2 regions of the Prochlorococcus sp. MIT 0604 genome follow, and region 2 is predicted to be linked to the other one. Evidence: predicted binding sites of a transcription regulator. Region 2 holds the regulator's gene; the other holds the start of a gene.
What was found. The regulator NtcA, encoded in region 2, controls nitrogen genes in cyanobacteria. The targets are predictions, from matches to a motif close to GTANCNNNNGNTAC.

Region 1 (15,912 bases), 860 kb from region 2:
TTGATGATTTAGATAGTCCAATTAAAGTTATTATTTCGGTGCTTATGCTCAAGGAGGGTTGGGATGTACGGAATGTCACAACTATTGTCGGTCTAAGAGCATATGCTTCTCATATATTGCCAGAACAAACCTTAGGAAGAGGTTTGAGAAGAATGTATTTTGGGCAACAGTTAGACGAAGAATTAGATGTTATTGGAACAGATAACTTTATTGATTATGTAAAAAGTATTTCTGAAGAAGGGGTTGAACTAGAGGAAATACCGACGGGGGGAAGTAATCCATCCTCTGGACCAGTAGTTATAAATGTAGATGAGGAAAATGGATCAAAGAATATAAATGAATTAGATATTGAAATCCCCTCTATTCCAAAAAGGTATGGTAGGGATTTTCTTTCCTTACAATTATTGAATCCTAATGAATTCAAATTTAAACCTTGTAAATTAAGAAACTACTCTAAAGAAGAATCAATTAAAGAGATAATTTTTAAAGATATAATCGAAGACTCTGAACAAAAGTCAATTAAATTTGATAATCTTGAATATTTAACTTCTACTACAGTATTGAGATTTTTTACTGAGGTTATTATAAAAGATCTTGGTTTTTCAAAATTAGGAGTGAATCATTTTATATATGGAAAGTTAAAGATTTTTGTATCAGATATTTTATTTGGAAAACACGTTGATATTGATGATTTAAATATAATTAGGAATCTATCGGAACCCTTTATTACCAGTCAAATAATAGAAACTTTTAAAAAAGAAATTAATAATTTGTCCTTGAAAGATTTAGGTTTTAAGGATTCAAACCTTTCCACATTTGTATCTAATACAAAACCCTATTTGTCGTCAAGAAAAAAGATTTATTATTCTCCTAAAAAATCTATTTTTAATTTTATTGCTGGAGATAGTAAATTTGAAATTGAATTTGCTAAGCATCTAGATAGTTTTGATGATGTAGTATCTTTTTTCAAAAATGACATTCAAATGAAGCAGTATATTGAATACGTTAAACATGATGGAAGGATAGGGAGTTACTACCCTGACTTCTTCATTAAATTAAAGGATGAAAGTATTTGGATTGTTGAAACCAAAGGAGCAGAAACATTGAATGATCCTTTGAAATATAAAAGACTAGAAACCTGGTGTAAAGATGCTACTAAGACTCAAAATATTAATTGGGATTGTCTTTACTTAAGACAAGAAGTTTGGAATTCTATAAAAGTTAAACCTAATTGTTTTTTTGATTTGTTAAATATGATTTGATAAAAAATTTTTAATCTTACATTCGAACCCATTTCACCAATATTTTCAAATTCCACCAATATTTCTCAAAACACCTTTTTAGTTATTGACAGAATAAATTAATATAAAGATTATAAATCTAAAGAAATTCCATATCCAAGAAAAGTAAAACATCATGATTACTAATAAAAGATACCAAACGCTATTAATGCTTGCGACTACAGGCAAACCTTTAAATAAAGACGCTACAGAAGAAGAAAAGAAATTCTACGAAGAATGTAAACATGACTATAAAGTTATGCATGAAACCGCCAAGAAACATGGCATAAAGAATCCGATTTTAGAAATACCAATGGAAGTAGATTTTTAAAGAAAAAATGCAACCACCAAAGACTTCTGAAGAATTAGAAGAAATGTATCCCGATCTAGAACCTTGGCAAAGGGATGAACTAGAGGTTTGGCACAGAGGATGGATTACTAAATTGATGACAGGAGAATCAACATCTGAAGAATACAATGCCGCGACACCTCCTCATCCAGACCCACATCATCCTGAAGAAGATGAATAGAAAACAACCTTTAAAATTATTTGTCCCTTAAAAACCTAGAGACTTTTAAAAAATAACCTTGAGACAACATAGAGACATAAGTGGTCATTGTGGTAAATTATAAAAGTCAAACGGGTTAAAGAATACCTAAAATAACTCAGTCATAACAGTCAATCTGGACATTCTGACCAATTCTGACTACATCTTATTTGTATAGAAATACGGAGAGGGTGGGATTCGAACCCACGAATAGTTTCCTATTAAACGATTTCGAGTCGTTCGCTTTCGACCACTCAGCCACCTCTCCGCCTGTTTATTAAGTATGCACGTAATAATGAGAAAATTATGAACTACATAATTATCTTAATTTTTAATTCCAACCTGCATCTTTCATCAATTTAATAGCTAAAGAATTTTGCTCTCCAAGGTCTTCGACGGTTACACTATCAGGCGTAAACTCTCCAAAGTTCTTAACTATTTCATTCTGATTAACTTCCTTCAAAGGATGTTCAAAAGTAGGAGCAGCTAAACCTTTACTGCCTTCGGGAGAAGCCAAGAATTCAAGCAGCTGAATAGCTTCATTTTTATTTGTTGCATATTTTGCAACACCACCGGCACTAATATTTACGTGTGCAGGATTAGGAGTAAGGACCTTTGTTTTTTTTGCATACAAAGCATCTCTCCTTCCATTAACACCTGCTAACATTCTTGCGACGTAATAATGATTAACAATTCCTACCCCGCATTTTTTCTTAGAAACTGCTCTAATTATTGAAATATCACCTGGGAAAAATGGTTGGGAAACATTTGAAATCATCCCGCTTAACCAAGCTTTAGTTTCTGATTGGCCTTTGTTAATTATTTGATTGGCAACTAAAGATTGATTATATGGACTTTTTCTATTTCTCAAACATACTTTCCCTTTTAGAGAAGGATCAGCCAAATCAGTGTAATCATTAATCTTGCTAAAATCTACTACTTTTGGATTGGCTATCATAACTCTTACTCTTCTTGTTAATGCATACCATTCCTTATTTGGGTCTTTTAATCCAACTGGTACATCATTTTCTAAATTAGAAGATTTTATTGGTTGAAGTAACCCAGCTTTGGCTGCGTTAGTAATTCTTGCAGCATCTACTAACAATATTAAATCTGCTTGAGAATTCTCCCCTTCGCGTTTCAATCTTTCGATTAAAGAAATTCCTGCTGCCTCAATAAGTCTGACTTTTATTCCTGTTTCTTCTGCAAATTTTTTATAAATACTTCTATCTGTGTTGTAATGTCTACCTGAATAAACTTTGACTTCTTTTTCTGTTGAATTGGCGGGTATATTAACGTTTAGCAAAAATGTACATGTTAGTGCTGAATAAAAAAGTTTTTTGAGATTTTGCACTTTTTAAAATTAGTATCTATGGTTACTTTATACCCATCAAAAGAGTTCAAACTCTTAAAGCCATCTTCGATACATTGAAGTGTATCATTTTTTATATGCCATATGAATTATTTAACTCATCAGTTATTAAATGCTGAAGAAATAAATTTTATAGAAAAAGAATTAGAACAAGAAAATCAAGGTTGGGAAGATGGAAAAAAAACAGCTGGCAGTCACGCCTCAATCGTAAAAAATAATTTGCAATTAAAAAGAACATCAGATATTTCGAAAAAATTATCCTTGTTAATTAAACAAAAAATTTTAAATAATGATTTAATAAAAAGCTTTACTTTACCAAAAAATATTCATGGAATCATGTTTACTAAATCCTCCAAAGGGATGAAGTATGGACGACATATCGATAATGCATATATGTCATCAGGCAGGGCTGACTTATCTTTCACAATTTTTCTTACCAAAAAAAATCTATACGAGGGGGGTGAACTATTAATTGAAAATCTTACTTCAGAAAACAAATTTAAACTTAATAGTGGAGAAATTTTAATTTACCCAAGCACATTTTTACATTCAGTTCAAGAAGTTCTCAATGGAGAAAGAATAGTATGCGTTGGATGGATTGAGAGTTATATAAAAAGTATTGAAGAAAGAGAATATTTATTTGATTTAGAAGCAGGTGCAAGAAGTTTACTGGCAAAGCATGGCAGATCGGACGAACTTGATCTTATTTTCAAATCTTATTCAAATCTCTTAAGAGTTATGGGGGATTAAGAAGAATCATTTTATACAACAAAAAGAATCTAAGTCTGAAGTTGATTATTATATATAAAAAAAGAATAAACTAATGCCTAAAAAAAGTTCGATTTCAATTTTCATTGCAGCCACAAGCGCACTAGCCATTTCCACAGCAAATACCAATTATGTTAATTCAGGTGATAATGATTTAGGTGGATTAAAAGAATGGAATACTGATATGCCTTTAGATGCAGATTTCGAATTAGATGCCGAAGCTCAAAAAATAGCTGATGAAGCTGCAAAATCTAGTACTTGCATTCCAATAGGAGAGGGTGAAAATTGCTGGTAAAAAAAATTTTAAATAAAAAAAGGGCCTCAAATATGAGGCCTTTTTTGGTTTCAAATTTTAAATCTAGAATTTGAAGGTTGTAGAAAGTACTGCACCAAAGATATCATCTTCGGTTGTCTCTTCTACATCAGATCCACCAAAGATTGCTGGTGTGACTTCAATAGAATCATTTGGTCTAAATGAGTAGTATATTTCCCATAAGAATGGATCTACTTCGCTTAAAGTAGCTCCAGCAACTGCTTTAGTTGCTTTCATAGGTTGTCCAAATGCAATACCAATTTTATCACTTGGTTGGAACATATCAGCCCAGTTAAAGCCAACAAAATAACCACTACCTTCAGCTATGTCTGAACGCCCAGAAAAACTCATGGTGTCATATCCAACTGAAACTGAAGGAGTTGCTGTTCCTGTTTCATCTGGTCTCCACCATGCTCTTAAAGCAACAGAATCGGAATCAACTGTTAACGCATCAGCACCTGTATAAAGGTCTTTTGTTGCGTAATAAGACCAAGCATTCCATCCTTGCTGTCTTGAATAAGTAGCAGAAAGATGATAATTATCTTTAGTGTATGCAGTCTGGACGTTTATTTTATTATTGTCTTCGTTAGTTAGGAAACCATTAGTCCCCGCTGCGTCCTTGGAATTAACTGTTGTACTAACAGCAAAGCCATTATCCGCAACATATTTAAGACCTGCACCTGTAGAAGTACTGGCTCCGAAAGCGGCTCCATTACCACCTAGTTTGAAAGCTTTTAATGCTCCAGGTTTATAAACCGATGGAGTAGCTGCAAGCATGTAATAGTTTTCAATTGCTGGTCCAACTGTGGCAGTGAACTTATCTCCTATGGGGAATGTGTACCACATCTTGTCGACTTTAAAGTTGGTCGAACCATCAGTAAGACCAGTTTCTTTTGCTTCTATATGGTAAGTAGATGTTTTTTGGTCAAAAGCTCCGTCCCAACCATCACCAGCTTTAAGTCTTACATAGAGATTATCATCACCAGTAAAACTTGTATTCAAGTTCATTTGATAAACAAAAGCTGCTTGAACCACTTCAGTTCCGTTAGAACCAAGATTGTCACCACCATCAACTGCACCTATCGCCATAACAACTTTCCCATCAAGGGTAGTAGTGTCATTAAAGCTACCGGCTTCGAAATTATTTTGTTTAGCTTCTAGGCCATCAATACGACCTTTTATTTTTGCTAGGTCTTCACTAACTTCGTTAATGAATGTATTGCTGTCAAGTCTTGAAGAAGTTTTTTTGCTACGAGTGTAGCTATTCATTTCTTCAATATTAACTATATCGGAAGCTTGAGCAGCCATTGGAGCTATTAAGCTCAAAGTTGCTCCTGCTACCAACATTTGTTGGAAGAGTTTCATTGTACCTCACACTTTAAAAACCCAATAAAATGGGTAACTATACTGTATCGAGCGCAACAGAAAAGGAAAGGCATATAAGTTTCATTCCAATGTAACTTTTGATACCATTAACTTCTTTATTCTCTGAATATATCTTATGTATTAATTCTTTATCAAAGGGAAGTTAAGGGATTCTCTGTCGTCTACCCATGACGATGCAACTTCTCTTGCTAATTTTCGAATCTTTTCAATATATTGTGCACGATCTGTAACTGAAATTACTCCTCTAGCATCAAGAAGGTTAAATGTATGACTACATTTCAAAACAAAATCAAGCGCAGGGTAAGTTAATTTCTTTTCTATTAAAGAGATTGCCTCGGCTTGATAAATATCAAATAATTTCCTTAGATTATCAGGACTAGATTCTGTAAAATTATAAGAGCATTGATTTTTCTCAAATTGAAGCCAAATATCGCTATATTTCAAATCTTTGTTCCAATTTAAATCCCAAATACTTTCTTTATCCTGCAAAAACATTGCAATCCTCTCTAGTCCATAAGTGATTTCAATTGGAATTGGATGGCAATCTATCCCCCCGCATTGTTGGAAATAAGTAAATTGAGTGACTTCCATTCCGTCCAACCAAACTTCCCAACCTACACCCCAAGCTCCAAGTGTTGGAGACTCCCAATTATCTTCCACAAATCTTATGTCATGATTTCTAGAGTTAATTCCTAGAGATTCTAGAGAAGTCAAATATTTTTCCTGAATTCCTTCCGGGGAAGGTTTAATTATCACTTGATATTGAAAATAATGTTGCGCCCTATTTGGATTATCGCCAAATCGCCCATCAGTAGGTCTTCTACATGGCTCGGCATATGCGACACTCCAAGGCTCAGGTCCAATAGCCCTTAAAAAAGTATGCGGATTCATTGTCCCAGCACCCTTTTCGGTATCATATGGCTGCATAATCAAACAACCTTCTTTTGACCAAAAATTATTTAAATCTTTAATTATATCCTGAAAAAACATTTAATTAAAATAGTGGGAAAATTTAGATCAATGCCATTAGACATAATAACAAAGCTTTAAAGTAAAAAATATTTTGAAATCCAAGTACTCAAAAATATAATCCGATAAAAAGCTGTCATTAAATTAGATCCTTGATAAAAAATAAATGATGAATTAATTATGTAAAAAAATCTAATGGCAATGGTCCAAAAGTATTAGATTCTTTAGCATCTTCGTCATACTGACATGTTATTAAAATTCCTTCTCCAAGACCTTTCTCGGATCTGACAAAAACATTACCAGTTTTTTGATTAGCTTTTAAAAAAACACCTCCTTCAGCATTTAGGGAACCTAGATTTCCAAATTTAATTGAGGAATATTTCTTAGAGATTGATTTTAATGCTTCAATAGCTCTCTTGTTGCCAGGTGCCATTATTCCTATTGTAATCCAATCGGCATTAAAAATATTTACCTCTAGTTCCTCGAAAAGTTTTTTTGCTTGACCATTTCTTAATTGAGGGGCAGTTCTAAGATTATTTAAATCGACTAATTTATTTATTTTCATTAGCTTAGTATCCCAAAAATCCTTAACTGAATGTTCTTCCATTCCAAGCCCACAACGAAGCTGGCACATCCTCAAAAGAAATATAAATCCTATCTATTGGGACCGCCATCTTCTCATTTACAAAATCTGATATTGGCTTTGCCATTTCTGAAGGATTTATAGAACCTATTGATTTGATTTCTAAAAAGCAAGAAGGTGCCTCATCATTAAAATACATTTGGCAATTATCATCTATCTTCGCCATAACAAATCGTTTTGATTTGTTAGTTAAAGATGAAATTAGAATTGAAATTTCTTCGAGAAATTTTTCTTTATCATTTACCTTTGCTGAAGTCGAAACGTTAATATAGGGCATCTCTAGGCAGCAAAGTGATCTTCTTTAGCATCATTTTTCAGAAAAACAGTTTTATTTTTTAAATTTCTTTTTGATGAAAGATATGCCATATCGTATGAACTTATTCCGTTTTTATAAGGATTGAAAAGAGCATTTTTAGACCTATTTTTTTTGCTCCTTTTAAACTCAATCATCATTATTAGATCATTATTTAATAATTTAACTTTTTTTAAATAGATGTCTAGTTTTTTTGAGAATTTTTAATTGATTAAAATAAAATATAACTCTAATACACAATTAGAATTTCAATTTATTAGATTTGCTAGAAATATTCTAAATTAATTATTTTGGAAGTCTTAAATAATTATCAAAGGAAAAAAATTGATGAGAGTAATGATGAAGAATTTTATTCTGATCCAAAATTTGTTTATCACTTAGATGCAAACTTCAGGCAAAATCTATCAAATCTATACGAAAGAGAAATTGATAATTGTTCAACTGTCCTAGATTTAATGTCAAGCTGGGATAGTTATTTACCTAAAGGGAAAAAATATAAAAAAGTAATTGGACATGGTTTAAACAAACAAGAACTTGAAAAAAACAAAATTTTTGATTCTTATTGGATACAAAATTTTAATTTAAGTCAACAAATTCCGCTAGGTAAAGAAAGCATTGACTATTGCTTGATGGTGGCAGCATGGCAATATTTACAATATCCAGAGAATTTAACCAAAGAAATTGCAAGAATATTAAATAGTCAAGGCAAAATAATTATTGCTTTTTCAAACAGAGCATTTTGGCATAAAGCTCCTAAAATATGGACTTCATCTACTGAAGAAGAGAGGGTACAATATGTACGCAAAGTATTAATCTGCAACGGATTTAATGAGCCAAAAATTATCAAGAAGTTTACTGAACCAACAGTTAATATTTTTAATTTTTTAAATAAAGACCCATTTTATTGTTTAATCGCAACTAAGGAATAGATTTTTAATTGCATTGAACTAAACAACAATTCTGTGAAAATTTTATCAACTATTTTTCATAGCCATACTTTAAAATTTTTACTAATATTGGGTAGTTAAATTTAATCATATGGGTTCTAAAAGAGAAAAATATCCTGAAAAATGCCCTTGGGATCTAGGACCTAATCAGCATTTAGCCAAAGAAGAGAACTGGACTTTAAGATTAGGAGAGGCAAATGTATGCTTTAGCAAAAATAAATTAGATAATAATTATTTTCATGTAATTAGTAATGAAAATGAAGAGCAAATTCTAGCTTTTAGAGCGAGACTCCTATATCAAAAACTACTTGATAAAGGGTTTAGATTGGTTGAATAAAACCCTAATTTAATAAGCATATATCCTCGAAAACAAACTTTTGCGTCTCTTCTTCTTGTTTTTTGTTTAGGTATTTTATTTTTCTCGAATTTAATATCCAATAATCGTCTTTACCTATATTTGTAAATTCATCCTCGTATTCCAATTTTTGAGAATTTGCCTTAAGTGTATCTGGATCAATTTGTTGACTACAATATTCTTTACTAAGGGAACCGATTCCTGTATCTAAGAATTCTTCAACAAAAATTTCAATTATAGTTCCATGAATTTTTCTATAGACCATATTAATGCAGTCATTTTTAACTCTATATTTATCACCTTGATTCTTACCTGAAACACTCATTTCAATCCCACTTTCAGAATTTTTGAGTAAATTAAAACTATTTTCTGAATGAATAGAATTAAATTCTCTCTTTACCCGGTGTATACACACTTCAAATAACTGAGAAGCAATACTTTTAACAATTTTCTCATCTTCTATTTTTTGAATATTTGGTTTAAAGTCTTTACCTAATAAGAATTCGCCTTCATGAATATTATTATTATTAACAAAAAAAATACATTTGCCTTTGTAACCATTAAATTCATTATTCCAAGTGTACCTATTTTCATAAGCCTTTCTGAAAATCTCTTTACAATTAATTTCTCTTAGAATCTCCATTAATTTATTAAATAATTTAAATAAGTCTACAAAAAAAAACCTCCCTATTATAAGGAGAGGTTTTTTTATTAGATTAAACTAGTTTTGGGTAATTTTTGTATTTTCAATATTGTCAAATGCTTGACCAATTTTCTTAAAGTCAAATCCCATTGCTCTTAATGCATGCCAAAGATGACCTTGTAAGAAAAAGAATCCCAAATAGAAATGAGTATTAGCTAGCCAAGCTCTTGAGCTATATGCTCCTGAACCTAAATCAACCGTATCAGTAAAATAAGGTGCGAATTCAAATTGAAGCTTTAAAGGCTCTCCATAAAGATCAACTGGATATATTGTGGTATTTGAAGCACACCAAAAAGCAGCTACAAAAGCCATATAAGAAACACCAACTACTGAGTATGAAAGAATAGCCTCAGCGCCAAGTAATCCCTTTCCTTTAAATTCTGTATATTCTCCAAATTGTTTAGTACAAATATGGAAAACTCCTCCAATTATTTCAAGAAAAGCTAGGAAAGCATGACCTCCCATAACATCTTCAAGACTATCTATTTTTAGAAAATCAAATTGATGATTCCATATAGCCGCGATGTCTAAATTGTAAACAACTTGTCTTGTAGATCCTATCGCTGGGTCATAAATTCCATGAATGCGAGCCCATTCGACAAACATTATTGCTCCAAGGCCAAGAAAGATCAGATGGTGACCAAGAATAAATGTCAATTTGTCTGGATCATCCCACTCGAAATCAAATTTTTGTGGCTTACTATTCTCTGGATAATCTCCAAGATCGCCTGCAAATTTATTGGAATGTAATAATCCTCCAGCACCTAACACCGCTGAAAAAATTAGATGTAATGTGCAAATTACAACAATTCCATATGGTTCTGTAATAACACCATTTTCAATTCCACCAATTCCAATACCCGCAAGGTGAGGCAAAACAATTGCTTTCTGTGCACCCATTGGAATACTAGCGTCGTAACGAGCTAATTCGAATAATCCAAAAGCTCCTGCCCAAAACATCATTAAACCTGCATGGGCAGCATGAGCTGCTATGAATTTACCTGAACGGCCAACAACACCAGAATTCCCTGCGTACCAGTCATAGGTGACATCAGATTTTCCGTAAGTTTGTAACACTTGATTTAAGTAAACAGCAAGTTGAGCTTATTGCTTATCAGATGGTTTTTTACATGATCTTTACAGATTTAATTACTTTTGTAAAAAAAACATATTTTGAAAGAACAAATGTTACAAACTTGGGAAGTAATATCTTTGAAAGCTTACGCCAATGAAGGGATTTCACCCTTTAGCTGAGAAGCCCATGTCTCAAGACGTGAATCAGTCAAATCAGATTCACTATCCTCATCGAGAGGTAAACCACAAAAGCTCTCTCCGATAACACTTTTAGACTCATCAAATGTGTAAGAGGATTTATCTACATAACCAACCATTTCAGCGCCTGCTTTAGTGAAGTAGCTATGAAGTTCTTCCATTGCATCACAATAGTTTTCTGTATACGTAGAAGAATCGCCTAAACCAAAAATAGCAACTTTTTTTCCTGATAGACTTAGTTCACCAATGTCTTCTAGGATTGAATCCCATGCAGTTCCTGATCTTTCTTCATCAGCACCAGTATTCCAAGTAGGTATCCCACAGATAATTCCATCAAGACTTTCAAATTCCGAAAGATCATCCACATCAGACACATCTTTGGGTGCCTCTGCTGAAGAGATAAAGTTGTGAAGACGATCAGCTACGTCTTCAGTTTTTCCAGTTGTAGTTGCGTAATAAATTCCTACAGTCATAACTTCAAAATGTTTACATTAAAATAATAAAATCTAAAAACGTTAAATTAATTTCTTTAAAAACTTTTTCATGTAAAATTTTATACTAATCAAGGTAAGAAAAATTTTTTGAGAATAATTTATAAAACATTTAAATCATCGTGACTGACAAATTTCAAAATAATATCAATCATCTTGTTGAGGAATTTAACTTTAATGGGCAGAAAAAATTCAAATTAATTATTTTATTTGGTTTATTGGGAGATTTTGATAGCTTTGAATATGCAATAAATTTGAAAAGTTTTATTGATAATAATCAAGATAAAAATTTAGATATTTTTGCAATTGCTATTGGGAACCAAAATGGGAAAGAAAAATTTTGTAACTTTACTGGCTTTCGTAAAGAAAATTTAATAGTCGTTTCTGATAACAAAATTCATAATAATCTTCAAGCCTCGACAGGATTAGATATAGGTTTAGGAGGTTGGATCAATATGCTTTTGATGTTATCTGGAATAAATTCTTTAAAAACAATCAAAGAAGTTACTAGAGGTTATCTCGGAGATCGGAAAGCAAAGCAAATCTATTCAGAATTTGACAAAATTGAAGTCTTTAAATTTTTAAAATTTTCAGGTAATTCATTTAGACAGGTTTTCGGAGATGGTTATTTGAGACCATTTGAATTGGCAACATTTAGATTAAACAACATGAACGAAATAATTAAAAATTGGAGTGATTATATTCTTAACGAAAAATACCTTCCTCAAAGAGGGGCTTCTTTTTTATTGAATAATAAAAATCAAGTAATTTATAAATTTTTTTCTAATGATGTGCTTGGATATTCATCAAACATGAGGAACCCCTTAGGATTTCTAACTGATTTAATTAAAGAATAATTTTTAAACATTTTATGAATGAAGACATATTTGGATATCTTGCCGCGATTTTAACAACAGCGGCATTTTTACCTCAATTGTTAAAAACTTTAAAAACAAAAAAGGCAGAAGATGTCTCATTGACAACATTAATAATGTTTATTATCGGAGTTTTGTCTTGGATTATTTATGGTTATAAAATTTCATCTACACCAATATTGATTGCAAATTTAATAACTCTGATCTTAAATTTATTGATATTAATCTCAAAAGTATATTTTTCAAAAAACTAAATTGAGTAAAAATTTATTCTAAAAGTTTTAAGTTTTAGATCTATTACTTAAATCTTGATTAAGATAGACTAAAAATTTACTGATCTTGAAAACTTCAAAATGCTGGGTTTGGTTTAAAGGTAGTCTTAACAAGGGTGGATATTGGAAAGAAGGGTTTACTTGTACTTTTGATGAGAGCCCAGGGGTTTTAATAGAAAGTCCTGCTTACGTAACTTGTAGAGTTCCTTCATGGAGAGTTTTAACAAGAGAGCCAGAGAATTTATATAAATCTCCTCAAATCCCTGAAAAAGCGATATGGAAAATAATATAAATTTTCAATGCGAAATAAAAACTTTTTGACTGAACTACGGCAAGTTAATATTGCTTTATTAAAAACTTTATTAATACCATCTACTCTCTTTTCATAAATATTATCCCCTTTTTAATCTTTGGTTTTCTTCTGGGAAAACAAAACCCAAAGATTTCAAAATATATTGCAAGACCTCTAATAAGATTTGGCATTCCATTAAGTGTCATGGGTCTCCTACTAAAGGAAGGTATAGATATAAACCTAATTAAAAGTGCATTTTTAGCATTCTCAATAATTGGATTTTCAATAGCTTTAATAAACATAATCCCAATACTTAAAAAGAGGCTTCCAAATTACTCTTTGCAGTTGGCAGGTCTAATAGGTAATACATCATTTCTTGGGATACCCATTGCAATAGCTCTTCTACCTTCAACAACTATCAACTTTACTATTGGATTTGATTTAGGAACAACACTTTTCGCTTGGATATTTGGACCTTTTTTTCTTCAAAAAAAATCCAACAACGAGAACATACCAAATATGAAGAGATTTTTAAATGCATTGATAAATAGTCCTGCATCAAGAGGGATAATTGGCGTACTTTTTGCATATCTTTTCCAAATAGATGAAATATTAGGTAATTACCTTTGGATTCCTGCAAGAATAGTTATTGCTTTAGCAATAATAATTGTGGGCACAAGACTTGGAATAATCGCGAATCAAAATGGAAGGATATTAGATCTAGATGAAGAAATTAAATACTCAATTTTATTAAAGTTATTTATTTTCCCTTTTCTTATTTTTTTAGCTTGCAATTTCTTAAATTTTACCTTCAACCAATCAGCAGCAGTAATTCTTCAAGCAGGAACCCCAACAGCAATATCTACAATATTAATGGCAGAAGCATATAGCGTTAAGCAAAAAATCGCTTCAAAAATTCTTTTTACTACGACTTTGATTTCAATAATTACAATTCCTCTATTAAAAATCTTAATGGATGCATTTATTTAAATGACTCTAGGCAGGTGATATACATGCATGATTAATGAATATTGTAAAGATAATATCCCGATAACTATATAATGTCTTAAGATTCAGGTTATGAAGTCAGCGAACCCTGAAAATGAATATGTCCCTTTAAATTTAAGGATTTCTGTGAGAAGGGATACTCTAAGGCTAATCTCAGAGATGGCCCATGATATGGGAATAAGCATTAATGAAGTTTTTAGTTTTTTAGCCGAAGATTCAGTAATCGATCTTGAACTACTGGAAGATTTGAATGAAGTTGATATCCCCAGCAAGTGCAGCATTGATGATCTTAAAAAAGCTCTTTTAAGAAAAAGACTTTGTTAAAATTTTTCAACTTTTCTATTTTTCCAGTCAGCTTTGTAACCACTATTCACAAAAAATTCAGAATACTTATTCAAATCACTTTTCTGAATTCTCCATAAATTATAAATACCATATTTACCCAATTTCTGATGTTCAATTTTTGACCATTGCTGCTTGCTGGAAGAGTATTCATCTATCACAACCAATAAAGATTTGTAGTCATAGTCAGGTTGATCTTCATAATTTTCTCTCCTATCATTACTTAACCTATCTGACAGATTAATTAATCCTGCTATGGTATTTGGTTCATAAAAAACTATTTGTCTCGAATAAAAATGCAATGATGGTTTTCTAATACCAATCATGGCTAAAGTTTCCTTTTCCTCGCGAATATCTAAAATTAATTTTGAGATATTCCTCAAAGGTAGTTGCCTAGAAGTATCAGCCAATTTTCTTATTGGGAACATCAAAAAAGATTGTCCAATTAAAAGTAAAATTTGAAGAAAAAGAAGGATATTTTTGGATTTTACAGAAAGTAAAATTATTGCAAAAAGTGTAAATGAACAGAAAAACAATTTAGCTTTAAAAATTATCCCAGAGCTTAATAATTCGGATGCAAGATTTGGCATTTCAGGATCATTTATTGAACTTAACCAATTATTTGAGAAAAAGAATGCCATTGAGACGCCAAACAAAATGAAAATATTAAAAATCCATAAATATAGATGACTTTTACTTGAATTTTTTAAGTTAATAAAGCTATTACTAAGTAAGATTGCGGCTGCTGGAATTGCTGGCAACCAATAGCTTGGTAGTTTCGTGGCAGAAAGACTAAAGAATATTAAAACTGATGTTAACCAGCATAGAGCATATGTATAAAGGGATTCAGTGACATTTGAACTATCTTTTGAACTCTTCAAGAAATCCTTAACAGCTTTAAATATTCCGTGAAACAAAAAAGGAGTGAATGGTAATGAAGCCAATATCATTATGTAAAGAAAAAACCAGAATGGTTCTGCATGATTATTTACGACTGAGGTATATCTTTGAAAATTATGGTAACCAAAAAAATTGTCCCAAAAAGGCTTACCCTCTTTTAATAGTTCTAAAATGTACCATGGAACACTTATTAGAATTGTTAATAAAAAACCTTTCTTAGGGTTTATCTTGTAGAGAAGCGTTTTCCAGTTCTTCTGACTAAACAAGAAAGACGTAATAGTAAATATTGCCAAAACTAACGCAACAGGGCCTTTAGTTAAAATTGCAAACCCCAAACATACCCACGCTGAAATGCATTGATCATTATTATCACTTGCCATTCTCCTCCAAAACAAAAGCAGGCTAATCCCTAACGTTCCAGTTAAAAGGGCATCACTAACCGCAGTTCTACTCCAGATAATTATCAATGGAGACAAAGCAAATCCAAATGATGCAACTATTGGAGTAAGGAATTGCCTACCACCCTTCTGTGGCCAACAAAACAACGTATCTCCAATCATCAACATTAAAAACAATGATCCCAAAGCTGAAGGGAGTCTTGCTGAAAGTGTCCCGAAACTATCCCAAATCTCGTTTTTCGGCAATGAGTAAAAAAAACCCATTAGCCAATATATTAATGGAGGCTTATCAAAACGGAACATTCCATTAACTTTTGGCGTTAACCAGTCACCAGATTCACTCATAGCCCGTGCTGCGGCTGCGAATAAGGGGGGGGTCTCATCCACCAGACCTGTACTACCTAAACCCAAAATAAATATAATGATCCCAGAAATCAAAACTATTGTTGAGTTTAAAAGCCTTTT
Region 2 (15,912 bases):
AATTGAACTTGTAATAACATCCCCTTTTTTGACTATAAATTTATTCTCTAATAAATCAGGAGATACAAAAACATAATTATCCCCTTTTAAAACATTTGTGGCTGATTTGATTAATAAAATCTTATTACCACCTCTAGCTGCTATTTTCTCAATTCTTGAAATATCATTAGGTCTCCATAAAAGAATATTTTTTGCTTCTTTATTAATTGGGATAACAATTTTCCTGACAAATTTATCAGCTTCATTAAAGATTTTTGTTAAGTCTAGTTTTATATTTGAGCTGGAATTGATCTCAGCAATAAATAAAGTTTGCCCCCTTTTAATAACAATATTTCCTCTCCTAAATTCTTTAATATTATTTTTTAATTGATTTAACTCCTTTTCTTTTTGCATAATTTTACCTTCAAGTTCCTTTCGTTCTTCCTGTAAAGGGATTAAAGCCTTTTTACTTTCATCTAAAGTTTTTTGCAAAAAAGGAATATCAACAAAAAGCCTTTGTCTGAATTCTTCACTTACTAAAATCAACAATCCTATTGATATTGAACTAATAAAACCACCAGTAATTATTGTTATTATAGTTGCTGTTTTTTTCGGTCTTAATTTTAAGATACTAAATCTTGCTTTACCAATCTTTGTTCCAAGAATATCCCCAAATGGTGCAATTAATCCTCCCAGGAATATTAAAAAAACAATTAAAATCCAAGCCACACGTTTGCATACCCTCAATACATCATAATTTATGATGAATCAATTAAATCTTTTTGCAAGAGCAATTGGATCGAACACTGTGATCTTTTTTCTTTCAATATTAAGAAGCCCTGAATCCTTTAAATCTCCCAATAATCTTGTAATGGTTACTCTTGTAGAACCAATAGCTTCAGCAATTGCTTGATGTGAAAGCCTTAGATCTATTGTGATACCTTTTTCACCTGCAACTCCAAAGTCTCTACAAAGAACCATTAAGAAACTTACTAAACGAGAAGACATATCCCTGTGTGTAAGAGTTTCTATCATGGTTTCAGTTTGCAGGATCCTACTTGAAAGCCCTTGCAAAAGTAATAGTCCTACTGATGCATCTTCCTCTATAGCTCTTAAAACAGAATTGGCAGGTGCTGTTATCATCTCAACCCTTGTAAATGCTATAGCATGGTAAAAACGATCAGATCTATGTCCTGTTAGAAGAGATAAAACACCAAAGAGACTATTCTCTCTTAAAAGAGCAACTGTTATTTCTTCACCTGACTCATAAACCCTTGATAATCTTACTGCTCCTCTTCTTATAAGATAAACCCTTTCTGCAGGATCCCCAGGGAAAAATATAGTTTTAGATCTCTCAACCATTTCTGTGCTTGCACCATCAAGACCTTTAATAACTTCCATTAAAGTTCTATTGATTGGAAAACGTTCTCCAATAGAGTTAATTTTACTTTGTCCGGAATGTTGCGAACTAAAGCGGTTGAATCCTCGTGAAGCAGGTATCATAAATATCTTAACTATTAAAAAATTTAAGGAGACGTCCTAAAATATCTTGTATCAACAGTAACAATTTTCAATTCTTATTAATTTACAAATAAGGCTTTTTCTGCCAGTTTCCACTTGATTAAGACTTTTTTAAGTAAAATTACACTATATGCAGTGTCGGTAGATTCTAATTATACTGCATGTAGAAAGAATTTAATAATGGTAAATAGTTCATCCCATATTTGTTCCAGAAATAATCTTGATGTTGTAAACATAAATACTGCTAACAAAGTTAACGTAAAAAGATTTACACAAAACGGGCAAATTCAAATCTATCATTCTTCATATCGAGGAAGCTACCCATCTATTATTAGAGATTCTCTAAGAAATGCTGCTCTTGGTAGAAAAGTGCTCTTAATACAATTTATGAAGGGAGGCGTAAAACAAGGAGTTGATAATGCAGTAAAGCTTTGCGGTAACTTAACCTGGATAAGATCATCACATTCATTTGATCAATATAATTCAGAAGAAATTGAAAATAATAATAATTTAAAAAAATCTATTCATGAATCTACTGTTGAATTATGGAACTTTTGTAAAAAAGAACTACAATCTGACGAGAACGACCAAATCATACTTGATGAAATTTTTTTAGCTATTGAGATGAAAATTATCGATAAAGATGATTTGATTTCAACACTTGAAAACCGATTTATATCAGGAGATGTAATTCTTACTGGTACAGATATTCCTAAAGATCTATTATTAATGGCCAACCAAATTACCGAACTTCGCTCATAAAACAATGCTAAAAAATGATCTCTGGATAAATCAACAGGCCTCGGAAGGAATGATAAAGCCCTTTCAGTCAAATTTAGTGAGGCATCTTGAGCCTGATAATAAACAAAAGCCAGTTTTGAGTTACGGATGCTCATCTTATGGCTATGATTTAAGACTTTCATCAAAAGAATTCCTAATTTTCAGACATGTCCCTGGTACCGTTATGAATCCCAAAAAGTTTAATCCTAATAATTTAGAAAAAACTGAACTTCACCATGATAATGATGGAGACTTCTTTATTCTCCCTGCTCACTCCTATGGTTTAGGAGTGGCTTTAGAAAAGATGAAAGTACCAGAAAATATAACTGTAATCTGTATAGGCAAAAGTACTTATGCACGACTAGGAATAATTGTTAATACAACACCCGCCGAAGCAGGGTGGGAAGGTCATCTAACCTTAGAATTTAGTAATAGTTCAGGTGCAGATTGCAGAATTTATGCTGAAGAGGGTATTTGCCAACTACTATTTTTTGAAGGTGATCCATGTTCTACAACCTATGAAGATAGAAAAGGAAAATATCAAAACCAACCAGAAAAAGTGACTCTAGCAAAAATCTAAAATGAGTAAAGTTGAGCTAATTTCGCTAACTCCCGATGCAGAAAAAACAATGGCTTACATTGCAAGAGTAAGTAATCCAAAAAATCAGGAAAATGAGGATTATTCAAAATTACTAAGTTATTGCATAAAAAATGAACATTGGAGTGTTTTTGAACAGTCATTTATGACCTTACAAATAGAAACTAACAGAGGAATCGCTGCTCAAATTTTAAGACATAGATCTTTTACTTTTCAGGAATTTTCACAGAGATATGCAGATAGTTCTCAATTGGGCAATATTCCCTTACCAGAGTTGAGGCGTCAAGATTCTAAAAATAGGCAAAATTCAATCCCCGACCTTCCTGATGAGTTAAAAAAAAGATTCAATGAAAAAATTGATTTACATTTTCAGGCTGCTTCAAAATTATATGAAGATTTACTTGCTGAAGGGGTAGCCAAAGAATGTGCAAGATTTGTTTTACCATTAGCAACTCCAACACGAATCTATATGTCTGGATCATGCAGGTCTTGGATACATTACATTCATTTAAGATCAGCTCATGGTACCCAAAAAGAACACAAGTCTATCGCCAAAAATTGCAAGTCTATTTTTAAACAATGCTTTCCTATTGTATCAAAATCTTTAGAGTGGTAAAAATTATCCATGACTACGTGGACTAACTTTATTATTTTTATTTTCTTGAATTGTTGAAAATTCAGCATTAATAATTTCCTCATAGGGTTTCTCTTCTTTTTCTAAATTATTAATAGATTCTCTTATTTTTATTTCATCTTGTTTACCAATAAAAGTAGATATTAGATTACCCTTTTTATCAAAAAGATTAACCTGAGGAATCCCATTTACAGCAAACTTTTGGATGTAATTTCCCCATTTTTGATTATCAACATTTAAAAAAACAAAATTAATATCTTTTTCGTATTCATCTTTAAAAGCAGAAACTTGTGGAGCCATTTCTTTGCAAACTTCACACCACTCTGCATAAAATTCAAGAAATGTAGGCTTATTATTTGTAAAAGCTATTTCAGGGTCAATAGATAATTCGCCAAAACTCTTTAGAAGATAAGTTGATTTAAAAAATAGACTTCTAAACAAAAGCAGTGAAATAAAAACAATAGATATAATTAAAATAAGTATAGTTTTTAAATTTGTCTTTAAGATTGGCTCTCGGCTTTCAGATTGCACTATTATGGTGTAACTAAGAGCATCTTAAATAAATTAAACAAATAAAGAGAATTGAAATCTATAAGCTTTTAATCAACTGATAAAATAACAATGAATAGTTATCAAAAATTTCTTTGATTCCTTATATTTAATTATGCAATCAATCTTTGGAACTGATGGAATAAGAGGAAGATTTAATGAAGAGATAACTTATTCTCTAGCCTACAAAGTAGGTTATGCTCTAGGCTCGACTTTAAAAAAGAAAAATCCAATATTAATTGGAAGAGATACGAGAATTAGTGGAAATATTCTACTTCAGGCCGTAACACAAGGTATTAGTGAAAGTGGCAAAAAATTTATCAATCTTGGAATTTGTCCAACCCCAGCTATACCTTTTTTAATCAAACAACAAAACCTCAGCAGTGGAATCATGATATCTGCAAGTCATAATCCGCCAGAATATAATGGCATAAAGATTTTTGATCATAATGGTCAAAAAATTAATAAAAGTTTTGAAAATAAAATTCAAAAATTAATTGAAGAGTCAAAACAATATATATCAGTACCTAGAAAAGTGGCCCCCCAAAAAATAAATAAAGATCTTATGGAGATTTATTTTAAAAGCCTAATCCAAACAATGGATGGAGAAAATTTAAGCGGGTTGAGAATTATTTTAGACACATGCTATGGATCAGCAACAACTTGCGCAGAAAAAATTTTTCAGTCTCTTGGTGCTGATGTAAGAGTTATCAATAACTCTAAAAATGGTTTGAAGATTAATATGAATTGTGGTTCTACTAACCTCGAAGCATTAAAAAAAGCATTAAGAGAGTGTCCTGCAGATATGGGATTTAGCTTCGATGGAGATGCCGATAGAGTAATTGGAATAGATTCAAAAGGAAATGTGTTAGATGGAGATCATATTCTTTTTCTTTGGGGTAGAGAACTTATGGAACAAAAAACCCTCACAAATAATTTGCTAATATCAACGCAAATGGCAAACTTAGGTTTTGAAAAGGCCTGGAAGAAAATAGGAGGAATCTTTTATAGAACTGATGTAGGAGATAAATATGTTCATGAGGCAATTAAACAAAAAAGAGCTATTCTAGGAGGTGAGCAGTCAGGTCATATACTTTCAAAAATTAATAACTTTTCTGGAGATGGGATATTGACTGCACTTCAAATTTCTAAATATTGTAAAAAGAAAAATATTAATTTAAATGATTGGCTTAAAAGTAGTTTCGATCCTTTTCCTCAAATACTAACTAATATTAATTTAGATTTTAATATTAATAAATTAAACCCAAAAAACAAACTTTTAATTGATCAGTCTATAGAAAAATTTCATGCAATTTATTCAGATAATTGTAGAGTTTATATAAGGCCTAGCGGCACAGAACCGGTATTAAGAGTTCTTGTTGAGGCTAAAAATCATAAAAAAGTTCATTCTCTATCAAGCGAAATCACAAACAAACTCTCTTTAGAAATTAATAAAATAATAAATTAACGACAAATCAAATTTTTATATAGATCATTTCATAAATATCAAGTTGATTAACAATCACATACTTTTCCCGATTAGTTTTAACTTTAATGGGATTAAAACTTTCGGAATAATTAAAATCTTTTTTATCTATTCTTTTAAAACGAAAATTACTTAATATAGTGCAGTCCATATAATCGAATAAATCCTTAACATCTGTTTTTATAAAAATTAGAGTCCCTTTTTGCAATTTATTTGAGAGCATATTAATAAATTCTGGCTGAATTACACGCCTTTTATAATGTCTCTTTTTAAACCAAGGATCAGGAAAATTAAAAGAAATACTTTTTAGATTTTTGAAAATAAATTTATTTTGAACATCATTAAAAATATTATTAGCATTACCAAACAAAAAATATAGATTTTTGATTTCCCTTTTCAAAACTTTTAATTGGGCATTTTTTACTAATTTCTCTCGGATTTCAATTCCCAAATAATTCCAACTGGTATTAACTAATGCTAAATCAAATAGAAACTCACCAGCAGCAGAACCTATATCCAAATGAAAATTCAATTTAGGATCACCAAACATTTCACTCAAAGAAGGTATTTTCTCAATTTGATTGAAATTAATACTAAGCGGATTAACATGCTGTCTCATAAAATATTAATTTATTTCTAGGCAATAATATAAGGATGCATAATATTCATAACTATGACAATAGTAATTCCAAAAGTAACAGTTTAATGTTTAATTATTATGTATTTCAAAAAAAGTTTTGAACGTTTTTAATCAACTTTCTATTTGGCTATCCTTTCAGCTATCAATAATTTTCCTTATTGGAATTCCTGTTACTCTATTCTTCTGGTCAATTCAAAAAAGAAATAAAGCAGTAAATAAACTTCTATCAATTTATTGGAAAATATCCCTTTTATTTTTTATAAGCCTTCTGCTTTTAATAGGTAAGTTCAACTATGCTCTTGTCATAACAAATATTTCAACATTATTAATGACAGTCTCAGTTTGGTTTTGGAACGATATTAATGATGAATTGAGAGAATATGATTTTTCTTACTCCCTTACCACTACGACAAAGATATGGAGATGGGCGGTAACTTTTATATCTCTCAATTTTTTAATTCAGAGTATACAAAGCTTTAACTGTTTTTCTATTATTAATTCGGATGCATGTGCAATATGGCTTCAGCCTTCTTCAAATTTATATATTTCTATAAAAAATTTATTTAATTTTTTATTCGGGGCAAACTTTACTGAACCGATAGCAAAATTTACAGGATTATTTGCATTACTAATTTACACTTTAGGGCTTATTCAATGGTCAATAATCAAATTACCAAAAAATGGAAGAAACTCTTTTTTCTCCGAAAATGGCAGAAATTGATTTAATAAAAAATCTTGAGAAAATAAGTTCCGACATACCTAATAGGATACTTAAACTAGAAGGTTTCATTCTAAAAGGAGGTCACAAAGAACAATTAGAAATACTTATTTTCAAAGGTTTTAGTAGCTCTACTACGCATCCAATTGAGATAGATTTAGAAAAGAAAGTTATAGAATTTCGATATGAACTTACAAATTTTAAACTTTATAAAGCACCTTTAAGAGAAACCAAGGATAAATTCATTAGAGAAAATCAAAACATAGTTTTCTTTTTAAATCAAAAAAACTGGATTTAAGTAAAGTGAAGATTAATAATATTCGAACATCTTTTGCATAATTTTGTATTTTGGATTCCACTAAAAATTTCTTTTTGGTAGTGCCAACATCTATCACATTTTTGACCATGTGCTTTAAGAATTTGAATTTTCCCAAGTTCATTATTTTCAAGAATCAAGGAATTCTCTGCCAAATCAGATACGACTTGAAAATCTGAAACTATAAGCCAATCCCTAAATAAATCAACATCATGATTCCCAAATTTTTTAAGCCAAGTTAGAGAATCTTTAACAAATTTATCTTCAGGTAAATAATTAACTTCTGTTTCTAAAGCGGCTCCAATTATTTGTTTGTTTCTACATCCTTCTATAGCTTTATTAATCTCCACTCTCAAATTTCTTAAATTTGCAATGTGCTGATTAAGACTTTCGTTTTTCCATGACTGCGCAAAAATTGGCCATCCTCTTTGAAAAACTGATTTTTCTTCAGTTGGATATGGAATATTTTGCCAAATATCTTCAGCCATATGACAAAGCACTGGAGAAATAAGAACAGCTAAATTTTCAACAACTTTTGACATTACGAACTGACATGATCTTCTCCTAAATTGTGATTTGGAACTTACATATAACCTATCCTTCGCAATATCCAAATAGAAATTTGATAGATCTACAACGCAAAAACTTTGTAAGATTTGAAAAAATTTTGAGAATTCATAACTTTCATAAGCATTTGATATTTGATCTGTAACCTCAACTAATCTACCTAACATCCATTGATCTAAGAGCGGCAACTGATCAAGTTCAAAACCATCAACATTAGGATCATAATCATGAATATTTCCTAGAAGATATCTTGCAGTATTACGAACTTTTCTATAGACGTCTGATAGTTGTTTGAGTATATTTGAACCAATGGGAACATCTACTGAATAATCTACAGAGCTTACCCATAGCCTTAGAACATCAGCACCATAAGCAGGTTCAGCTTTTTTATTATTACCTCCATTAATAATTATATTTGGATCAACTACGTTGCCTAATGATTTGCTCATTTTTCTTCCGTTTTCATCAAGTGCAAAACCATGAGTTAAAACTTTCTTATATGGAGGTTTATTGTTAACTGCAACAGATGTAAGCAAAGACGACTGGAACCAACCTCGATGCTGATCTGAACCCTCTAAATAAAGATCGGCAGGGTACTTTAATTCACTTCTCTGTTCACAAACTGCTGCCCAGCTAGATCCTGAATCAAACCAAACATCCATTGTATCCGTTCCTTTTTTCCAAAGATCAGCTTCTTTTAAATAATTTTTTGGCAATAGATTCTTAACGTCCCAATCCCACCAAATATCTGCTCCGTGTTCACTAAAAAGTTCTTGAATATGATTAATTGTCTCGCTATTTAGGAGAATTTCAGTACCAGTTTTCTTATAGAAAACTGGGATTGGGACTCCCCAAGACCTTTGCCTCGAAATACACCAATCCCCTCTACCAACAACCATAGAGTAGATTCTTTTCTTACCAGTAGCTGGCATCCATTCAACATCTTCGATTGCCTTTAATGCAGATGATCTAAAGCCATTAACAGAAGCAAACCATTGTTCTGTTGCTCTAAAAATAGTTGGTTTTTTAGTTCTCCAATCATAAGGATATCTATGCTTATAGTTTTCTTGTAATAGGAGCAAATTATTTTCCTTTAAATGTTCAATAATTAAATCATTTGCATCTTTAAGGACATTCGATCCTTTAAATTGACCAGAATATTCATTTAAGTTACCTTTTTCGTCAACAACACATGTAATAGGTAAATCGTATTTTTGCCCCACATTAAAGTCATCTATCCCATGACCGGGTGCAGTATGAACAATTCCAGTACCTGATTCTGTTGTAATGTAATCTCCGCCAATCACGATTCTGCAATTTTTATTTTTAGTAGGATGTTGATATTCGATATTTTCTAACGAAGAGCCTTTAACCTCTAGAAGTATCTTGAAAATTTTATTAAATTTCTTGCTAATTTCAGAAAATAAATTTTTTGCATAAAGATATATTCGTTTATCTTCATCAATCGCAAAAACGTAGTTTATTTTTGGATTTACTGCGACTGCTTCATTCGCCGGTATAGTCCAGGGTGTTGTCGTCCAAATCGTTATAAAAGAATCGCCGAGAAAAGAATCCTTTTTGATATTGGGATTTTCTTGACAAAATTTCAATAGGTTCTTTTCAGGTACTTTAGTGATTTTTAAGGAAACATAAATACTTTTTGAATAATGTTCGTCAGGATATTCTAATTCTGCTTCTGCGAGTGCAGTCCTCGAACTTGGACTCCAATGAACAGGTTTAAGACCTCTATATATATAACCATTTAAAAACATTTTCCCAAATACTCCAATCTGAGCAGATTCATAACTTTTCCTAAGAGTTAAGTAAGGGTTATCCCAATCTCCCCATATGCCCCACCTTTTAAAACCCTCCATTTGATTATCAATTTGTATATGAGCATAATCTGTCGCTTTTTTTCTAAGACTTAGAGTGTCTAAATTCTTTCTTTCATCAGATTTTAAATTCTGAAGTACTTTCAATTCAATCGGTAATCCATGACAGTCCCAGCCAGGAACATAGTGAACTTTAAATCCTTTCAATGTTTTGTACTTATTTATTATGTCTTTTAAAACTTTATTCAGAGCATGACCCATATGAAGAGCTCCATTTGCATAGGGAGGCCCATCATGTAATGTAAATGTTTTGCCTGAGTTCTTTGAACCTAATTCGAAATCAATATTATTTTTAGACCAAAAATCCTGAATCTCAGGTTCTCTTACAACTGAGTTAGCACGCATTGAGAAATCAGTTTTAAGTAAATTTAAAGTTTCTTTATAAGAAAAGTCTGATTTTTGTTCTTTGCTATTTTGAGATTTCATACGACATAAGAAATATTGTGATCAAAAGAATTATTTAAATAAATCTAATTCATTATATTCTTTCTTTATTGACCTGTAGTTTTTTTGGGGTGTTTCAAATAAACAATTAATTAGATTTCAGACTTTTATATTATCATTTTTATCATTTCTTACCCACTTTTTTTGGATTGTATTTTTATTATTTCTCCCAAAATTAAAAAAATTTAAAGGTTTCTTAAAATGACCAAATCCCAGCTTAATAGCTTCTAATATTTTCGAAAATTTATTTTTAAATTCAACAAAGGTAGTTAATTTTTTCTTTTCGTTTTCTGTCAATATATACCATCTAGATAAAAAAAGCTCTACTAGATAAAAAATAACTAGTAGTGTTAATAAGAGGAAAATTACAAAAAATGATTCATCTATTATTTTATTTTTAATTATTAATATCAAACCTACTAACAAATTTAAAAAAGCTTTAATTAAGTCTTTTGGCTTGCCTAGCTCAAGATAAATTATCGGTACAAATAAAAAAATGATCCCAACAACGAAATAAAAAATTCCCAAATAAAATATAAAAGTATTCATCAAATTAACTACATAATTAAATTATAAGAAGTTGATATAGATAAACAAACTATCTATCAGAATTCCCTTAAGTGCGGTCGGGGAGACTTGAACTCCCACACCCGAAGATACGAGTACCTAAAACTCGCGCGTCTACCAATTCCGCCACGACCGCTCAAATAAAATAATAATTGAAAGAGGTTTGTTTTAAAAATTTTTTTTCTTAAGATGATTATTTTGACACATTAAATTAAATTAAATTTCTCTTAAAAGAAATTTTTTATTTTTGAGGATGCAATCATATTAAAATATTAGTTATATTATTTAAAGAATATAAGGAACAATTACAAACTTAACCAGTAAAAATACAACAAACCATACTAATTCCTCAAAAACATTTAATTGGCAAAAAGTGATTAAAAATTACGTAGATCCGCCAAGTTTTTGGAATCCAACATTAGGTTTATTTTTTGGCGGTTATTTTCTCGCTTTTCTTAGTATATGGCAATGGTATAGAGGTGTTTGGCCTTTACCTTTACTTATAGCCACCGCTTTTTTAGCTTTACACATTGAAGGTACTGTAATTCATGATGCTTGTCATAAAGCTGCTCATCCAGTTCCTTGGATAAATCAAGCTATGGGGCATGGCTCAGCAATTCTATTAGGGTTTAGCTTCCCAGTTTTTACAAGAGTTCATTTACAACATCATATACACGTAAATCACCCCAAAAATGATCCAGATCATATAGTCAGTACTTTTGGTCCAATATGGCTAATTGCACCAAGATTTTTTTATCATGAGGTATTTTTCTTTCAAAGAAAACTTTGGCGAAAATATGAATTACTCCAATGGGGAATTGAAAGATCCATATTCATTACAATTATCTTGGCAGGTCTGAAATTTGACTTCATGAATTTAATTTATAATCTATGGTTCGGTCCAGCACTTATGGTGGGAGTCACTTTGGGAATATTTTTTGATTATTTACCTCATAGACCTTTTCGATCAAGAAATAAATGGATAAATTCTCGAGTTTATCCAAGCAGATTTATGAATTTATTAATAATGGGTCAAAATTACCATCTCATTCATCATCTTTGGCCTTCGATTCCTTGGTTTGAATACAAAATAGCTTATGAAAAAACTAAGCCGTTATTGGATAAAAAAGGTTCCCCTCAAAGGGTTGGGATTTTTGAAAGTAAAGATGACATTTTCAACTTCATTTATGACTTATTAATAGGTATAAGGAGTCATAGCAAAAAGAGAGGGAAAATAAGAAAAATCATAAATCTATACCCAAGTTATAAAATAAAAAAAATTTTGTTAAAGATAGTCAATAAAACATTTATAGGAAGCAACTAACTCATTCATTAATAATTTTTGGGACTTTAAAGTATTTTTCTTCTCTTGATGGACTCAATTCTAAAATCTCTTCATTGCAATCTGAATTTTTCTGTTCGTCTTTTCTAAATACATTAATAACCTCTATAGCTCTAGTTGTACAAGTGACATCATCTGTATCAATTTTTTCAAGTTGTCTTACATAATCCAATATCTTTTCTAATTGTGCTGCATGATTATTAATTTCATTCTCATTAAGCTCTAATCTCGCTAAATGAGCAACTTTTTTTACTTCCTCTTTAGTTATTTTTGTCATACCTTTAATATCTTTATTATTAAATAATAGTTCATTAAGAACATTTTAATTTATATATCCTTTGAATTTCAAATAAATAAAAAAAATAATCACATCTTTTTGAAAATCAATATCAATTAATAGCTTTAATCATTTTTATAAGCTTAATATGTTACTAGATGACTATTGAAAAATAGAAGAAGAATTATTTCCAAAAAATTTTTTTTATCGGCACTCTAAACTTGTTGCACCTGATTTAATTGGCTGTTACCTCATAAAAAAAAATAGTGAGATAAATCAAGTTAAGGGGGTAATTGTTGAAACTGAAGCCTATTCACAGGAAGAGGAAGCCTGTAATGGCTACCGCAACATGACTAAATCAAATAAATCATTATTTGGCAAACCTGGAACATTTTATATTTACAAATCTTATGGCATTCATCATTGTTTAAATATAGTTACTGATAAAGAAGATTTTGCTAGTGGTGTATTAATAAGATCAGTTTTTATCTCCAAACAGAATGAAAGATTAGCTTCTGGACCTGGCCTAGTTACTAAAGCATTTAATGTAGATATTTCATTTAACTCACTGGAAGTTCTTAATAAAATATCTTTATGGATTGCTCCAAGAGACTCCACACTAGAAGATAAAGATCTTATTCAAACTACGAGAATTGGCATATCAAAGGCAAAAAATATAAAATGGCGTTGGTATCTCAAAAATAGTAGGAGTGTAAGTAAAAGATTAAAAGGTGACAAAACACCTAAATTTCAATAATCATTCATCTTTTTAAGCGTAATGCAAATTTGGCCTCATAAACATATCCACACACTAGCTAATTTTTCAATTAAGGATTATGAGTCAGTATTTGAATTAGCTAATAGATTTGATGCACTAAAGAATGCAGGGACGAAAAAGATACCTGCCCTACAAGGAACTTTGGTAACGTCTTTATTTTTTGAAGCTAGTACAAGAACAAAAAATAGTTTTGAGCTTGCAGCAAAAAGGCTTTCTGCTGATGTCCAAACTTTTGCGCCATCCTCTAGTTCTTTAACAAAAGGCGAAACAATAATTGATACAGCTATAACTTATTCTGCTATGGGAGCGGATACCTTAGTTATAAGGCACTCATCAAGTTACATAACCTTTGAGATTGCTAAAAAACTTGATGCAATAAATTCCAAGACTTCGGTTCTTAATGCGGGAGATGGATTACATAGTCACCCTAGCCAAGGATTGCTTGACATCTATACATTGATAAAATTCTTTTCCAAAAAAACACTTAATCCAGAGGTTTTAAATTCCAGAAAAATTTTAATAATTGGAGATGTTAATCATTCACGGGTTGCCAGATCAAATCTTTGGGCTTTGAGTGCATTCGGCGCAGACATAATCTTATGTGGTCCTGAGACATTAATACCTGATGAATTTATCAATTTTCTAAAAACATCCGCGCCAAATCAAATAGAAGATCCTGTGAAATCAAGAGGTTCCATAACAATTTCTAGATCTTTAGAAGAATCAATAAAAATTGCAGATGCGATTATTGTTTTAAGACTACAGAAAGAGAGAATGATGGAGAATTTACTCAGTAGCATTGATTCATATAGTTTGGATTATGGCTTAACCCCAGAGAAATTATCTTTGAATAATAAAGAAATTCCAATTCTCCATCCTGGCCCCATTAACAGAGATATTGAAATAAGTAGCAAAGTGGTAGACCATTATCCTAATTGTTTAATAAACAATCAAGTTACAAATGGTATCCCTATAAGAATGGCTTTGCTTTATCTATTACAGAAATACAAAATCAATTTATAGCAACTTAAGACTTTCAGTAAAGAAACCATAAAATAATCCTAATCTTAGAGAATCTAATAAAAGTACTAAAAATTTCTTTTTCCTTTCAAATCTAAAATTTCTTCTTAGAACTATTAAAGTCTCGATAAAAACTACTGACAAGAAAGCAGCCACCGGATCCATAATTTCTACAACGGCACTTACCATGCCAAGAGAACTCCCAAAAAAGTATCCAATTAAAATTGTAATCAATGATAATGAATATCTTCGCCATGGATTATTAGCCCAAAAACTTAATGTCTTAATATTTTCCACAATTTTTAGCTGAAATTTTGTCTTTTGAGCTTTAACAACCATTTTGCATTCAACTAAGCTGCTTCAGAATTTGATTGAATTTTAGTATTTCCTTCTATTAATTCAAGTAATGCTTCCAACTGAGCCATTAATCCTCTTAATTCGCCTGGGTCAGGGAAAAGGTCATCTTCTTTTATTCCTAAATGCATTTCTCTGAACTCTTGTCTTAAATAGCGTATGTGACTAATGACTTGTTCTCTTTTGGTTTGAGACATAATGTGAATTTTGACATTAACATTTTATGAAAGAATATTTTTGAAAAGGAGAGTTTGCCTATTTATGACTGAGAATGAACATAAATGAACTAACAACAATTTGAAAAGTTTGTGGATATTGAAAATTGTCATTTCCTTGAAATTATATACTTAATACTTATATCAATCTTAAATAATTACTTAAGGCTTTATTATTAAAATATATTGACTCTACTCAATATGAAATTTATTTCTGAAAATAAAATAAGTGAGGAACTAGTTAATTCTTTTGATGAAGAAATGACCCTTGAACTCGCTAAAAGGTTAGAAGAAGATAACTACAATACTCCATTTGATGGTTTAAAAGACTGGCACTTACTGAGAGCTCTTGCAATCAATAGACCTGAATTAACTACTAATTATATCCATCTCCTCGATCAGGAACCTTTCGATGAAAACTAAAAATAAGGACTCCAAAATAAGGGTTCTTTTATTAATAACAGGGAGTATTGCGGCAGTAAGAATTCCATTATTAGTTAGCCAATTAGCGAAAGAAAATTATGAAATAAGATGCGTTTTATCCAAAAATGCAGAAAAATTAATAAAGCCGCTTCCTCTTTCTATCTTAAGTAGAAACCCTTGCATTTTAGAAAATGATCAATGGTCAAATAGTCAATCAACACCTCTTCATATAGAACTAAGCAATTGGGCTGATATTTTAATCATTGCCCCTTTAACAGCAACAACATTAGCAAAATGGGTAACTGGTAATGCAGAGGGATTGATTCCAAGCATATTAATAGCAAATATAAAGCCAATTATTGTTGCACCAGCAATGAATACACAAATGTGGCTAAATAAAGCTGTCCAAAAAAATTATGAGAATTTACAGAATTACGAAAATGTTTTGTCTTTGCAACCAAGTGAAGGCCTCTTAGCGTGTGATGCTGTTGGAATCGGTAAAATACCTCCAAATGATCTAATTCAATTAGCTCTTGAATTTATAGCTTCACACAAAGAAAATAAATATCGCAAAGATTTACTTAATAAACAAATTTTAATAACTGGAGGGTCTACCTCGGAGAAAATTGATGCGGCAAGACACATTACTAACAAAAGTTCAGGAGCTATGGGCCTTCTTCTTTCTCAAGTAGCAAGGTTCAGAGGAGCAAAAGTAAAATATGTCCATGGTCCTCTAGAATTCGATAAGAATCTCACTGATGGAATAAAAAGATATGAAATCGAAACTAGTATTGATTTAATTAGGGCACTTA

Region 1: EW14_RS06580 (Fe2+-dependent dioxygenase) is a predicted target of NtcA. The motif match lies at 3,195-3,208, and genes of this name have one in related genera.

Annotation. Positions count from the first base shown of each region.
Region 1 is NZ_CP007753.1:1,166,446-1,182,357, forward strand. Features, by position in the region: gene EW14_RS06555 (DEAD/DEAH box helicase family protein) at 1-1,262, shown strand, start outside; gene EW14_RS06560 (hypothetical protein) at 1,450-1,611, shown strand; gene EW14_RS06565 (hypothetical protein) at 1,619-1,810, shown strand; tRNA gene EW14_RS06570 (tRNA-Ser) at 2,012-2,096, opposite strand; gene EW14_RS06575 (extracellular solute-binding protein) at 2,160-3,182, opposite strand; gene EW14_RS06580 (Fe2+-dependent dioxygenase) at 3,285-3,950, shown strand; gene EW14_RS06585 (hypothetical protein) at 4,024-4,263, shown strand; gene EW14_RS06590 (iron uptake porin) at 4,327-5,646, opposite strand; gene glyQ (glycine--tRNA ligase subunit alpha) at 5,788-6,657, opposite strand; gene EW14_RS06600 (DUF1824 family protein) at 6,815-7,201, opposite strand; gene EW14_RS06605 (phenylpyruvate tautomerase MIF-related protein) at 7,224-7,556, opposite strand; gene EW14_RS10105 (hypothetical protein) at 7,559-7,732, opposite strand; gene EW14_RS06610 (methyltransferase domain-containing protein) at 7,883-8,521, shown strand; gene EW14_RS06615 (hypothetical protein) at 8,631-8,876, shown strand; gene EW14_RS06620 (DUF3386 family protein) at 8,881-9,537, opposite strand; gene EW14_RS06625 (chlorophyll a/b binding light-harvesting protein) at 9,616-10,674, opposite strand; gene fldA (flavodoxin FldA) at 10,818-11,342, opposite strand; gene EW14_RS06635 (AhpC/TSA family protein) at 11,483-12,217, shown strand; gene EW14_RS06640 (SemiSWEET family sugar transporter) at 12,232-12,489, shown strand; gene EW14_RS06645 (hypothetical protein) at 12,575-12,799, shown strand; gene EW14_RS06650 (AEC family transporter) at 13,004-13,789, shown strand; gene EW14_RS06655 (hypothetical protein) at 13,880-14,131, shown strand; gene EW14_RS06660 (glycosyltransferase family 39 protein) at 14,128-15,912, opposite strand, start outside.
Region 2 is NZ_CP007753.1:250,954-266,865, reverse strand. Features, by position in the region: gene EW14_RS01400 (DUF3084 domain-containing protein) at 1-708, opposite strand, end outside; gene ntcA (global nitrogen regulator NtcA) at 748-1,482, opposite strand; gene EW14_RS01390 (cob(I)yrinic acid a,c-diamide adenosyltransferase) at 1,681-2,262, shown strand; gene dcd (dCTP deaminase) at 2,267-2,860, shown strand; gene thyX (FAD-dependent thymidylate synthase) at 2,862-3,494, shown strand; gene EW14_RS01375 (thioredoxin domain-containing protein) at 3,498-4,043, opposite strand; gene EW14_RS01370 (phosphoglucosamine mutase) at 4,177-5,529, shown strand; gene trmB (tRNA (guanosine(46)-N7)-methyltransferase TrmB) at 5,537-6,166, opposite strand; gene EW14_RS01360 (DUF3177 family protein) at 6,285-6,908, shown strand; gene EW14_RS01355 (hypothetical protein) at 6,868-7,203, shown strand; gene ileS (isoleucine--tRNA ligase) at 7,200-10,106, opposite strand; gene EW14_RS01345 (hypothetical protein) at 10,224-10,673, opposite strand; tRNA gene EW14_RS01340 (tRNA-Leu) at 10,746-10,827, opposite strand; gene EW14_RS01335 (fatty acid desaturase) at 11,065-12,015, shown strand; gene gatC (Asp-tRNA(Asn)/Glu-tRNA(Gln) amidotransferase subunit GatC) at 12,017-12,310, opposite strand; gene EW14_RS01325 (DNA-3-methyladenine glycosylase) at 12,483-13,067, shown strand; gene EW14_RS01320 (aspartate carbamoyltransferase catalytic subunit) at 13,089-14,111, shown strand; gene EW14_RS01315 (DUF565 domain-containing protein) at 14,106-14,447, opposite strand; gene EW14_RS01310 (hypothetical protein) at 14,459-14,659, opposite strand; gene EW14_RS01305 (DUF2555 domain-containing protein) at 14,879-15,100, shown strand; gene coaBC (bifunctional phosphopantothenoylcysteine decarboxylase/phosphopantothenate--cysteine ligase CoaBC) at 15,090-15,912, shown strand, end outside.